2 regions of the Pseudomonas sp. 1L-E-NC-VB-C3 genome follow, and region 1 is predicted to be linked to the other one. Evidence: predicted binding sites of a transcription regulator. Region 1 holds the regulator's gene; the other holds the start of a gene.
The links. The regulator sigma-54, encoded in region 1, starts transcription at its own class of promoters, with help from an activator protein. The targets are predictions, from matches to a motif close to ANTGGCATNNANNTTGCTNT.
Positions count from the first base shown of each region.

Region 2: the regulator sigma-54 is predicted to act here: its motif matches at 1,568-1,587, upstream of glnK (P-II family nitrogen regulator).

Region 1 covers NZ_JBXAWD010000013.1:10,575-13,979, forward strand. The annotation lists gene lptC (LPS export ABC transporter periplasmic protein LptC) at 1-21, shown strand, start outside; gene lptA (lipopolysaccharide transport periplasmic protein LptA) at 8-553, shown strand; gene lptB (LPS export ABC transporter ATP-binding protein) at 553-1,278, shown strand; gene AC0Z5Z_RS20645 (RNA polymerase factor sigma-54) at 1,445-2,935, shown strand; gene hpf (ribosome hibernation-promoting factor, HPF/YfiA family) at 3,009-3,317, shown strand; gene ptsN (PTS IIA-like nitrogen regulatory protein PtsN) at 3,329-3,405, shown strand, end outside.
Region 2 covers NZ_JBXAWD010000001.1:419,643-423,047, forward strand. The annotation lists gene AC0Z5Z_RS01915 (ammonium transporter) at 1-1,008, opposite strand, end outside; gene glnK (P-II family nitrogen regulator) at 1,046-1,384, opposite strand; gene AC0Z5Z_RS01925 (accessory factor UbiK family protein) at 1,779-2,039, shown strand; gene AC0Z5Z_RS01930 (BRO-N domain-containing protein) at 2,404-2,916, shown strand; gene AC0Z5Z_RS01935 (N-acetyltransferase) at 3,112-3,405, shown strand, end outside.

The DNA.
Region 1 (3,405 bases):
GGACAGTATGAGGCTCGTTAAAACCCTCCCTATTTTGCTCAGTCTGGGCGCAGCACTGGGAAGCGCGAGCGCCTGGTCCCTGCCGAACGATCAGCAGCAGCCTATCCGCATTCAGGCCGACGACGCCCAACTGGACGACAAGAATGGCATCGCCACCTATAAAGGTGACGTGATCATTACCCAGGGCTCGATGATCGTTAAAGGCAACACCGTGACCATGACGCGCGCGCCCAATGGCGACATCGACGTGGTGACCTCGGTAGGCAACCTGGCTTACTTCGAGCAGTTGCAGACCCAGGGCGACGCCAACCCGGTCAAGGGCTACGGCGTGACGATTCAATACCACGCCCAGCAGAACCGGGTGGTGCTGATCGACAAGGCCAAGGTTATCGACAAGGATAACAACGTCACCCAGGGCGAAAAAATCGTCTACGACACCGTGAAGAAGCTGGCCAGCGCCGGTCGCGCCACAGGCAGCAAGGTCACCGAATCGCGTCCGCGCATCGACATGGTGATCCAGCCGAAGAAGAAAACCGAAGAGAAATCCCAGTAATGGCAACTCTGAAAGCTCAGCACCTGGCCAAGGCCTATAAAAGCCGCCAGGTCGTGCGTGACGTCAGCCTGTCGATCGACAGCGGGCAGATCGTCGGCTTGCTCGGCCCGAACGGCGCCGGCAAGACGACGTGCTTCTACATGATCGTCGGCTTGGTGCAGGCTGATCAGGGCCGTGTGCTGATCGATGATCTGGACGTCAGCCACCAGCCGATGCACGGCCGCGCCAAGGCCGGTATCGGCTATCTGCCGCAAGAAGCGTCGATCTTCCGTAAACTGTCGGTCGCCGACAACATCATGGCGATCCTCGAGACCCGCCCGGAGCTGGACAAGGCCGGTCGTCGCAAGGAGCTGGAAAGCCTGCTGCAGGAATTCCACATCAGCCACATCCGCGACAACCTCGGCATGAGCCTGTCCGGTGGTGAACGCCGCCGGGTGGAAATCGCTCGCGCCCTGGCGACGGCACCGAAATTCATACTGCTCGACGAACCGTTCGCCGGCGTTGACCCGATCTCGGTCGGCGACATCAAGCAGATCATCCATCACCTCAAGGCCAAGGGCATCGGTGTGCTGATCACCGACCACAACGTGCGTGAGACGCTGGACATTTGCGAAACCGCTTACATCGTCAACGACGGTCAACTGATCGCTGAAGGCGATGCCGAGACCATCCTGGCCAACGATCTGGTCAAGGAAGTGTATCTGGGTCACGAGTTCCGCCTGTAAGCGCGACAGCGCTGTATCGATTCAAGGCGCATTTATCCGCTTTAATTGTTACAGCGCTCTAGGCAAACACTTCAGTTTCAGGCATATAATTTGCTTAAGTTTGGCGCTTCGGCGCCCTGTAGTGGATGGCGCAAAGCGCCGGCGAATAAGGTGTTAAGCCCCTGCCATGAAACCATCGCTAGTCTTGAGAATGGGCCAGCAGCTGACGATGACACCGCAGCTGCAACAGGCCATCCGCCTGCTCCAATTGTCGACCCTGGACCTGCAACAGGAGATCCAGGAGGCTCTGGAATCCAATCCGATGCTCGAGCGCCAGGAAGAAGGCGACGACTTCGACAACGCCGATCCGCTGGCCGACAACGCCGAACAGAAGCCCGCCGAAATCCAGGAACCCTCCTACCAGGAAACCGCCCCGACGGTGGATAACCTCGAGGATGGCGATTGGAACGAGCGCATCCCCAATGAACTGCCAGTGGATACCGCCTGGGAAGACGTTTACCAGACCAGCGCCAGCAGCCTGCCCAGCAGCGATGACGATGAGTGGGATTTCACCACCCGCACGTCCGCCGGCGAGAGCCTGCAAAGCCATCTGCTCTGGCAACTGAACCTGGCGCCGATGTCCGACACCGATCGCCTGATCGCTGTCACCCTGATCGACTGCATCAACAATCAGGGCTATCTGGACGAAACACTCGAAGAAATTCTTGAAGCGTTCGATCCGGAACTGGACATCGAGCTCGACGAAATCGAAGCCGTCCTGCATCGCATCCAGCAATTCGAGCCCGCTGGTATCGGCGCCCGCAACCTCAGCGAATGCCTGCTGCTGCAATTGCGCCAGCTGCCCGCGAAGACGCCGTGGCTGACCGAGGCCAAGCGGCTTGTCGCCGATTACATCGACCTGCTCGGCAGCCGCGATTACAGCCAGTTGATGCGGCGCATGAAGCTCAAGGAAGACGAGCTGCGCCAGGTCATCGAACTGGTGCAGAGCCTCAATCCGCGTCCCGGCTCACAGATCGAGTCGACCGAAGCCGAATACGTGATTCCCGACGTGATCGTGCGCAAGGACAACGAGCGCTGGCTGGTCGAGCTGAACCAGGAATCGGTGCCTCGCCTGCGCGTCAACGCCCAGTACGCCGGTTTTGTGAAGCGCGCCGACACCAGCGCCGACAACACTTTCATGCGCAACCAGTTGCAGGAAGCGCGCTGGTTCATCAAGAGCCTGCAGAGCCGCAACGAAACCCTGATGAAAGTGGCCACGCAGATCGTCGAACATCAGCGCGGCTTCCTCGAATACGGCGACGAAGCAATGAAGCCGTTGGTATTGCATGACATCGCCGAAGCGGTCGGCATGCACGAATCGACGATTTCCCGGGTGACCACACAAAAATTCATGCATACCCCGCGCGGTATTTATGAGCTGAAATACTTTTTCTCCAGCCACGTCAGCACCTCCGAAGGCGGCGAATGCTCGTCCACGGCGATCCGCGCGATCATCAAGAAACTGGTCGCTGCGGAAAATCAGAAAAAGCCGTTGAGTGACAGCAAGATCGCTGGTTTACTGGAGGCACAAGGCATTCAGGTGGCTCGCCGCACCGTCGCCAAGTACCGCGAATCCCTCGGAATCGCGCCTTCGAGCGAACGCAAGCGGTTGATGTAAGCCACGTTACAGCGTTCCAGTGGCAGGCTTTTCGGCCTGCCGCTTTATGCACTGGCAACGAAGGAGAAGCTGTATGCAAGTCAACATCAGTGGACACCAACTGGAAGTGACCCAACCTCTGCGTTCCTACATCGAGGAAAAACTCCAGCGACTGGAGCGACATTTCGACAAGATCACCAACGTGCAGGTCACGATGTGCGTCGAAAAGCTGAAACAGAAGATCGAAGCCACCTTGCATATTCCCGGCAGTGAAGTGGTCGCAAACGCAGAAGATACCGACATGTACGCTGCGATCGACTCACTTACCGACAAGCTGGATCGCCAACTCAAAAAGCATAAGGAAAAGACCCAGAGCCTCCTCCAGGGCGCGACCGGTCGTTAACACCCCTATCCATGATCCGACTTGAAACCATCCTGACCCCCGGCCGTTCCCAAGTGAACGCGCCGGGCGGCAGCAAGAAAAAAGCCCT
Region 2 (3,405 bases), on a different contig from region 1:
GCACACCACGCCTGCGGCCAGACCGATCACCAGTGCACCCATCGGGCCTACAGTGCCAGCGGCCGGAGTGATCGCGACCAGACCGGCGACCACGCCCGAAGCAATCCCCAGTGCGCTTGGCTTGCCGTGGGTGACCCACTCGGCAAACATCCAGCCCAGTGCCGCAGCGGCCGTGGCGATCTGGGTAACCAGCATGGCCATACCGGCAGTGCCGTTGGCGGCTGCAGCGGAACCGGCGTTGAAGCCGAACCAGCCGACCCACAGCATCGCCGCGCCCATCAGGGTGTAGCCGAGGTTATGCGGAGCCATCGGTGTGGTCGGGAAGCCTTTGCGCTTGCCCAGTACCAGGCACGCGACCAGGCCGGCGATACCGGCGTTGATGTGCACCACGGTGCCGCCAGCGAAGTCGAGCACGCCCCAGTCCCACATCAGGCCGCCGTTACCGGACCAGACCATGTGCGCGATCGGTGCATAAACCAGCGTGAACCAGATGCCCATGAAGATCAGCATCGCGGAGAACTTCATGCGCTCGGCGAACGCACCGACGATCAGCGCCGGGGTGATGATCGCGAAGGTCATCTGGAAGGTGATGAACACCGCCTCAGGGAACAGCGCCGCCGGGCCGGTGATGCTCGAAGGCGTGACACCAGCGAGGAACGCCTTGCCCATGCCGCCGAAGAACGAATTGAAGTTGACGACGCCCTGTTCCATGCCGGTGGTGTCGAAGGCAATGCTGTAGCCATAAATGACCCACAGGATGCTGATCAGGCCGGTAATGGCGAAGCACTGCATCAGCACGGAAAGAATGTTTTTCGAGCGAACCATACCGCCGTAGAACAGCGCCAGGCCGGGGATGGTCATGAACAGCACGAGCGCTGTCGAGGTGAGCATCCAGGCGGTGTCGCCGGAATTGAGGACTGGCGCTGCCACTTCGTCTGCCGCCATGGCGATGCCGGGCATTACGATGGACAACAGGGCGCCTAGCCCTGCGAATTTACGCAGAGTCATATTGTTTTCTCCTGGGGCGTTGGGTTTGTGGCGGCGCTTAGATCGCGTCGGTATCGGTTTCGCCGGTACGGATGCGGATCGCCTGTTCCAGATTGACCACGAAGATCTTGCCGTCACCGATCTTGCCGGTGTTGGCCGCTTTGGTTATCGCCTCGATAACCCGATCCAGGTCCTTGTCGTCGATGGCCACGTCGATTTTCACCTTGGGCAGAAAATCGACCACATATTCCGCGCCGCGATACAGCTCGGTGTGACCCTTCTGCCGGCCGAAGCCTTTGACTTCAGTGACGGTAATGCCCTGCACGCCGATTTCGGACAGCGACTCGCGCACGTCGTCCAACTTGAACGGCTTGATGATGGCAGTGACTAGCTTCATGAAACTCTCTCCCGAATTGGTGGACTTGCCCCAGGAAAACAAACCCGTCTCAAGTCTAAGCGCAGTGCCTGGCTTTGTAACGCATCGTTGACGCCAGCTAACCGCATCAGACGAAACTCCCCGCTTCGTCTGCCGCACTGCATTCGTCACAGCGACTGCATCAGTGCATGGGTCGAGGGTGACTAAGCAGAAACCTTGCCAGCTCGGCAAAAACCCTGCATTTCAATCGCTTGGCACCTGTTGCAAGCGCTCGGGCAGAAAAGCTTTTGCCGATACGCACAACAACGGTGCGCCACCGTCCGTCCCCCTGCGCGAAAAGCGTGCATCCGTGCAACGGGATTGACTATAGACACTGCGTGATACACTGCCGGCCATTGTTTCCAGGACATTTCCCATGCTCGCGCCCAAAGACTTCCTCGACGCCCTGAGCGGCACCGCCTCCCGCCTCTTCAACGGCGACACCCCGCTGCCGAAAGCCGAAATCGAAAGCCAGTTCAAAATGCTGCTGCAAAGTGCCTTCAGCAAACTTGATCTGGTCAGCCGGGAAGAGTTCGATAGTCAGATGGTAGTGCTGGCGCGTACTCGCGCCCGCCTCGAAAGCCTCGAAGCCAAGGTTGCCGAGATGGAAGCGAAGCTGACACCGCCCGCTGAATAATTCGCGTCCCCTGTAGGAGCTGCCGAAGGCTGCGATCTTTTGATCTTCAGCCCTTCAACCATCCCCGCAACGTCCTACAACCTGCACCACCGCCGTCCGATTGCGCCGAAAAGCCCAAGTTTCTAAGCTCATCCGATGCTGAATGTTCAGCACCGGGTTTGGCGACCTGGATCGAATTTGACGCAATGCAACTAAACTCACACAGAGGTTTTTTCTCTCAACGAGTTATGGCGGCTTTGCGTGGGAGACCTCAGGGTCTGCCGGTTTCGAATTCACCGGTTCGCCAACCCGCGCATAGCTGCCACCCTTTTCGTTTGGCGACGAACAGAAGCAGTTTTCTTCACTTGAATTCGAGAACTGAACCATGGACGAAAACTACCTGACACCTAGCATCTTCACCCGCCACAAACTCCCCCTCAACGCACTCCTCATTCAGAACCAACCCTGGTTCTGCGCCCGAGACCTGAGCCGCCTGCTGCACATCTACCTCAACGAACGCATGCTGCGAAAACTCGACCCCGACCAATACCAAACCCGCAAAACCCTGATCCACAACCAGATCGAAAACACCCTGCTGATCAGCGAATCAGGCATCTACGCCCTCCTCGTCTACCACTACTGTCCCGAATACCGAGCGCTGCGCGAATGGCTCACCCACCAAGTCATCCCCACCCTGCGCGACGCCCAACTCCCCAGCACAAGCGAACGCCCACATCTCAGCTTGCTCAGTTGGCCGGACATGACGTTGAGTTTGCTGCACTGGAATAACCAGCCGTGGATACGGTTGCAGGATGTACCACACATGGTGACGGAGCGAGAACAAGCAAACCGCACGGTTGTGAACTCATGGTGGAGAAAGGCTCTGCAATTGATCTGAATTTTTGCGCTGCAACCTCACCAACGGTCATTTCAGTGATACCACTGAAATGACCTGTTTTGTGTCTTCGTTAACTCGCCCCCCCTACTCCGAAATCCTCCACTCACAGAAGTAACGTCCTACAAAACGCGTCCCCCACGTCTGATTTCGCTGCCCCCTCTCTGCTGGCTATCTTCTGCGACCAGATCCAAACAGATGAAAACAATGAGAAGAAAAGGCAAAGCAACGGATCTTCGCAACCAGACATTCAGATCAAACTCGCGAAAGATCGCCTACAAATTCTTTATAAAGAACATTGCCCCGAGAATCCCAAATATTGATGCAGCAGCGGTCAAGTTTGAGCCAATTACCCCAGCAGCGATAAAGCAATACTTTCTCTGGGAGGGGCCAACAATTTTCCCTTGGGATGACGTTGCAGACTGGAAAAGTAAAGATGCGAAAGGTCTGGATTTGGCGATATGGTTCAAACAGATTCTTTGCGGCATGTGC